Regions from separate parts of the Amycolatopsis albispora genome, predicted to be linked through region 1. Evidence: riboswitches for the same ligand, from Rfam matches in the RefSeq annotation. Region 1 holds a riboswitch; the other holds the start of a gene.
What was found. Region 1 has a riboswitch for cobalamin ahead of A4R43_RS09835 (ABC transporter substrate-binding protein). Riboswitches for the same ligand answer to the same signal wherever they lie in the genome.
Positions count from the first base shown of each region.

Region 1 (3,373 bases):
GCGTGTCCACCCAGACCAGGAACACCGCACCGGCCACCGCGGTCACCGGCAGCAGGCGGCTGTGCCCCGGCCCGGTCAGCGCCCGCACCGCGTGCGGCAGCACCAGCCCGACAAAGCCGACCGCGCCGACCGCGCTGACCAGCGACGCGGTCAGCAGCGCGGTGGCGCACAGCAGCACGATCCGGATCCGCCCGACCGCGACGCCCAGCGCGGCGGCGGTGTCCTGCCCGAGCGCGAACACGTCCAGCGCGCGGGCGTGCCCGAAGCAGACGCCCAGCGAGACGGCCAGCACGGCCGCGCACACCGCGACCTCGGTCCACGACGCGCTGGTGAAGGAGCCGAGCAGCCAGAACAACACCCCGCGCGTGGTCTCGGCGTCGGCGGCGGTGAGCACGATGAACGAGGTGAGCGCGGAGAACAGCTGCATCGCCGCGACCCCGGACAGCACCACCCGGTCGGTGCTGCCACCCACGATCCGGCTGAGCACGAGCACCGCCGCGAACGACAGGGCGGCCCCGGCGAAAGCACCGGCGGACAGCGAAACCACACCGCCGCCGACGCCGAGCACCACGACCATCACCGCGCCGGTGGACGCCCCGGACGACACGCCCAGCACGAACGGCTCGGCCAGCGGATTCCGCAACAGCGACTGCATCACCACACCGCACACCGCCAGCCCCGCCCCGCACACCGCCGCCAGCAGCGCCCGGGGCAGGCGCAGGTGCCAGACGATGCCGTCGCGCAGCGGGCCGAGCACCGGATCGGCCAGCCCGAGGTGCGCCAGCACGGTCGAATAGACCTCGCCGATGCCGATCCCGGCCGGGCCGATGGTGATCGCCACCGCGATCGAGACCACGAGCAGGGCCAGGCCGAGCACGCAGAACCAGGCGATCTGCGACCCCGCCGGCGGCCGCCTCACGCCAGCCCGAACTTCCGCAACGCCTCGCCGACCTGCTCGGTGCCGTCGACGGTGCGCAGCGACGGGTTCATCGCCTGCCCGCTGAGCAGCACGTACCGCTTGTGCTTCACCGCGTCGAGGTCCTTGGTGACCGGATGCGACTCGAGAAAGGCGATTTTGGCTTCGCCGTTCTCGGCGGTCTGCGACCGGCGCGTGAGATCCCCGAGCACGATCACCTGCGGATTGCGCTCGGCCACGGTTTCCCAGTTGATCTGCGGCCATTCCGCGCGCGTGTCATCGAAGACGTTCTTCGCGCCGAGCGTGGTGGTGATGATGCCGGGCGCGCCGCAGCATCCGGCCAGATAGGGCGATTCGGCGTTGGCGAACCAGTACAGCAGGCTCGTGCCACCCGACCGCAGAGCCGCGCGCTGCATCCGCCCCTGCAACTCGGCGACCAGCCGCTCGCCCCGGTCCGCCACACCGAACACCGTCGCCAGCTGGCGGATCTCGGTGTAGAGCACGTCCATGGTGAGCGTCTCGGTGCGCACGCCGTCGCCGCCGGCGTTGTTGTCCTTGAGGCAGTCGGTCGGCGAGACATAGGTCGGCACGCCGAGCTGCTCGAACTGCTCGCGGGTCGCCACGCCGCCCTGGCCCAGCGTCGAGACGAACGACGCCGCGACGAAGTCGGGCTCGACCGCCAGCACGGCCTCGAAGGAGGGGTTGTTCTCGGCCAGGCGCGGCACCTTGGCGTTGTCGGCGGCCAGCGCGGGCAGCACCGGGTCGGTCCAGGTGGCGGTGCCCGCCATCCGGTCGGCCAGGCCCAGCGCGAGCATGATCTCGGCGCTGCCCTGGTTCAACGCGACCGCGCGCCGCGGCGGGCTGACCACCTTCACCTGGTGCCCGCAGTTCTCGACGGTCGTGGTGGCCCCGGAATCGGCGGGCGCCGGTGTGGTGCCGCAGCCGGCCAGCACCAGGAGCCCGGCGAAGAACAGGTGGGGGGAACGGAATTTCGGCACGGATGTCCCTGCGTCGAGGGCTCGGACGCGGAGCCCAGTCGGTCAACGGCCCCGGCGGCGCCGGGGTGCCAGCAGGTCTTCGGACTCGGGGTCGTCCGGGCAGAACGCCTTCCCGGACCGGGGTCCAGTGGCCGTTGTCCTGCCCGTCGCCGCTCACCGCTGCGCGTCAGCTCCGGATTCTCACCGGATTCCCTACGACTGGCGTGCGCACGCTACCACGCGTCCCACCGGCGGAGTCTTGACCAGCGTGTGGAATACCGTGCAATCTTTTCCGAAGTTGTTGGTTGTTGTTGAATAGCGTGCAGGAGCTGCCGAAGATGACCGCTCGCCTGTTCAGATCCGTTTCCGGGGCGCTCGCCGCCCTGCTCGTGTTCAGCGCGCCGGCCGCGGCCGCGCCCCCGCTCCCCGACTACGAAACCGCCGAAGCGGGCAACCCGTTCGTCGACGGCTGGTACGCCGATCCGGACGTGGCGATCTACGACGGCACCTACTGGGTCTTCCCGACCACCTCGCGCCGCTACGCCGAGCAGACGCACCTCGACGCGTTCTCCTCGAAGGACCTGGTGCACTGGACCAAGCACCCCAACGTGCTCACCACCGAAAACGTGTCGTGGGCGGAGAAGGCGGTCTGGGCGCCCGCGCCGATCGAACGCGACGGCAAGTACTTCCTGTACTTCGCCGCCAACGACATCCAGAGCGACAACGAACTCGGCGGCATCGGCGTCGCCGTGGCCGACCGGCCGGAGGGCCCCTACCGCGACGCGCTCGGCCACCCGCTCATCGGCAAGTTCCACCACGGTGCGCAGCCCATCGACCAGGACGTCTTCATCGACGACGACGGTCAGGCGTACATGTACTACGGCGGCTGGGGCCACGCGAACGTGGTCAAGCTCAACCGCGACATGACCAGCCTCGGCACCTTCGAAGACGGCACGACCTACCGCGAGATCACGCCGACGCCGGAGTACGTCGAGGGTTCGCAGCTGTTCAAGCGCGGCGGCAAGTACTACCTGATGTGGTCCGAAGGCGGCTGGACCGGCCCGGACTACTCGGTCTCCTACGCCATGGCCGACTCGCCGACCGGGCCGTTCACCAAGCTGGACAAGGTGCTCGCGCAGGATTCCGCGGTCGCGCGGGGCTCCGGGCACAACTCCGTGATCAACGTGCCCGGCACGGACGTCTGGTACATCGTCTACCACCGCCGCCCGCTCAGCGAGACCGACGGCAACCACCGCCAGCTCGCCTACGACCGGATGAACTTCCGGCCCGACGGCACCATCGAGCGCATCACGATGAAGGTCCAGGACAACTTCGCCGACGGCAACACCTTCGGCTGGAAGACCTACGACGGCCGGTGGACCGCACGTGCCGGGCAGCTGATGGCCGCCCCCTCCTGGGGCGGGAAAGCCTTGCAGGACACCAACTTCGCCGACTTCGTCCAGGACACCGACGTGCGGCT
Region 1 covers NZ_CP015163.1:2,121,752-2,125,124, forward strand. Annotated here, with positions in the region: gene A4R43_RS09830 (FecCD family ABC transporter permease) at 1-919, opposite strand, end outside; gene A4R43_RS09835 (ABC transporter substrate-binding protein) at 916-1,914, opposite strand; cobalamin riboswitch at 1,968-2,132, opposite strand; gene A4R43_RS09840 (family 43 glycosylhydrolase) at 2,232-3,373, shown strand, end outside.

Region 2 (3,373 bases), 1.0 Mb from region 1:
GCCTCGGCCAGATCGACCGCGTGCCCGACGACCTCAAGGCGCTCTACGCCACCGCGTTCGAGGTGGAGAGCAAGTGGCTGGTCGACGCGGCCTCGCGGCGGCAGAAGTGGATCGACCAGGCGCAGTCGCTGAACCTGTACATCGCCGCGCCGAGCGGGCGCAAGCTCGACGAGCTGTACCGCTACGCCTGGCACAAGGGCCTCAAGACCACGTACTACCTGCGGGCGCAGTCCGCGACGCACGTGGAGAAGAGCACCCTGCGCGGCACCGACGGCAAGCTGAACGCCGTCTCGGCCACCCCGGCTCCGGCCGCTTCGCCGTCGCCTTCCCCGGCTCCGTCGCCGTCGCCATCGCCGTCGCCATCGCCGTCCCCGTCGGCCGCTGTTCCGGCCACGCCTTCGGCCGTGGTCCCGGCGGTGCCGCCGGCTCCGGTGGTCAAGCCCAAGGAGCTGCCGAAGGTGGACGACGTGGACTTCGCCGCCACCGACGGTGCCGCCTGCCGGATCGACGACCCCGACTGCGAAGCCTGCCAGTAAGGAACGACTGAACAAGATGACCAACACCGAAACCCCAGCACCGCTCACCGACGCCACCGGCCTCGGTGAGATCGAGCGCGGCGCCGAGCGCATCAGCGTCGACGACAAGCGCATGATCAACGCCCGCGCCGACGTGAACCAGCTGCTCCCGCTCAAGTACACCTGGGCGTGGGAGAAGTACCTGGCCGGCTGCAACAACCACTGGATGCCGACCGAGGTCGCCATGCAGGCCGACATCGCGCTGTGGAAGTCGCCCGACGGGCTGACCGAGGACGAGCGGCAGATGCTCAAGCGGAACCTGGGCTTCTTCGCCACCGCGGAGTCGCTGGTCGCGAACAACATCGTGCTCGCGGTCTACCGGCAGATCACCAACCCGGAGTGCCGCCAGTACCTGCTGCGCCAGGCCTTCGAGGAGGCCGTGCACACGCACACCTTCCAGTACATCTGCGAGAGCCTCGGCCTGGTCGAGGGCGAGCTGTTCAACATGTACCGCGAGGTGCCCTCGATCGCCGACAAGGACGCGTGGGCGCTGAAGTACACGCAGAACCTGGAGAACCCGGACTTCGAGACCGGCACGCCGGAGGCCGACCAGGCCTTCCTGCGTGACCTGGTGGCGTTCTACGTGATCTTCGAGGGCATGTGGTTCTACACCGGCTTCGCGCAGATCCTGTCGCTGGGCCGCCGGAACAAGATGGTCGGCATCGCCGAGCAGTACCAGTACATCCTGCGTGACGAGTCGATCCACCTGAACTTCGGCATCGACTGCATCAACCAGATCAAGATCGAGAACCCGCACCTGTGGACGGAGGAGTTCCAGGCGGAGGTGCGCGGCATGCTGATGGAGGCGTGCGAGCTGGAGGTCGCCTACGCGCGCGACACCATGCCGCGCGGCATGCTCGGGCTGTCGGCCCAGCTGTGCGAGCAGTACATGCACTTCATCACCGACCGCCGCGCGCAGCAGATCGGCCTGGCGCCGATCTACGGCGAGAACGAGAACCCGTTCCCGTGGATGTCGGAGGCGATGGACCTGAAGAAGGAGAAGAACTTCTTCGAGACCCGCGTCATCGAGTACCAGAGCGGCGGCGCACTCGACTGGGACTGATCTTTCCCGCTAGGCTCGGCCACGCCACTGGTTCGCCATGGCGTGGCCGAGCCTTTTTCGCGGCCGCGTGGTGGGGAGGCAACAGGGAACCCGGTGTGAATCCGGGACTGCCCCGCAGCGGTAAGCGGGAACGAACGCTGTCACCGCGCCCGCGGTCAAGCACTGGGCACCCGCCCGGGAAGCGACAGCCAGTAGGTCCGGCTCCCTTTTCCGGAGCCTCGCCCGCGAGTCCGAATACCTGCCGGTGGTGCGCGCGCCGTCGGCGCGCGCGGGTCCGGGTCCCGCGGGAGGACAGGTCCGAACCAGGTCGCTGGTTCGTGCTGCGCTGTGCCGTCCTTGCCGCCCCGGGCTCGTCGGACGAGCTCGCGAGGAGAGAGCTGTGGCAGACCAAGACCGCCTGGGTTCGACCGTTCTCGGTTACCCGAGGATCGGCCCCGATCGGGAGTTGAAGAAGGCCGTCGAAGGCTACTGGGCAGGCCGGATCGACGAAGCGGAACTGCAGAAGGTGGCGCGTGGACTGCGCCTGGACACCTGGCAGCGGCTGGCGAAGGCCGGGCTCGGCTCGGTGCCGTCGAACACCTTCTCCTACTACGACCAGGTGCTCGACACCACCGTGTTGTTCGGCGCGCTGCCGTCCCGGTTCACCGAGCTGGGCCTGTCCGCGATCGACACCTACTTCGCCGCGGCGCGCGGGGTCCAGGAGGCACCCGCGCTCGAGATGACCAAGTGGTTCGACACGAACTACCACTACCTGGTGCCGGAACTGGGCCCGGACACCGAATTCACCGTCGCTGGCGGCAAGCCGCTGGACGAGTACCGCGAAGCCAGGGCGATCGGTGTCGAGACGCGGCCGGTGCTCGTCGGGCCGGTGACCTATCTCCTGCTGGCGAAGGCGGCGGGCGGCGCACCCCGCGGTTTCCGGCCGCTCGACCTGCTCCCCCAGCTGGTCACCGCCTACGCGCAGTTGCTGACCACGCTGCACGACGAAGGTGTCCGGTGGGTGCAGCTGGACGAACCGGCCTTCGCCGCCGACCGCACGCCCGAGGAACTGGAAGCGCTGCGGCAGGCCTACACCGCGCTGGGTGAGTTGACGCGGCGGCCGAAGCTGCTGGTCGCCGGGTACTTCGGCGCGCTGGGTGACGCGCTCGGTGTGCTGGCCCGCTCCCCTGTCGACGCGCTGGCCGTGGACCTGGTCACCGAACCGGCCGCGGTCGAAGCCGTCGCGGCGGAGAACTCGTTGCGGGACAAGGAAGTGCTGGCCGGGGTGGTGGACGGCCGCAACATCTGGCGGGTGGACGCCGACGCCGCGCTGGCGAAGGCCGCGACACTCCTGGGCACCGCGGGGTCGGTCAGCGTGTCCACTTCGTGCTCGCTGCTGCACGTGCCGTACGACGCCGCGCGCGAGTCCGATTTGGACGAACGACTGCGTGGCTGGCTGGCGTTCGCCGAGCAGAAGGTCGAAGAGGTGGTGCTGCTCGGGCGGGCGCTCGCCGGGGAGCCGGCGGACCTGGGCGCGGCGCGTGCGGCGACCGCGGACCGGGCGAACGCCGGTGACCTGCGTGACGACCGCGTCCGGGCTCGGCTGGCCGCGCTGAAGCCGGAGCACAGCCGCCGCGGCGACTACCACCGGCGCGCGGCGGCGCAGGCCGAGGCGCTCGGCCTGCCCGCCTTGCCGAGCACCACGATCGGGTCGTTCCCGCAGACCGGTGACGTGCGCAAGGCGCGCGCGGCACTG
Region 2 covers NZ_CP015163.1:1,081,517-1,084,889, reverse strand. Annotated here, with positions in the region: gene A4R43_RS05260 (ribonucleoside-diphosphate reductase subunit alpha) at 1-536, shown strand, start outside; gene A4R43_RS05255 (ribonucleotide-diphosphate reductase subunit beta) at 553-1,638, shown strand; cobalamin riboswitch at 1,661-1,888, shown strand; gene metE (5-methyltetrahydropteroyltriglutamate--homocysteine S-methyltransferase) at 2,018-3,373, shown strand, end outside.
Region 2: another riboswitch for cobalamin. It lies ahead of metE (5-methyltetrahydropteroyltriglutamate--homocysteine S-methyltransferase); the one in region 1 lies ahead of A4R43_RS09835 (ABC transporter substrate-binding protein).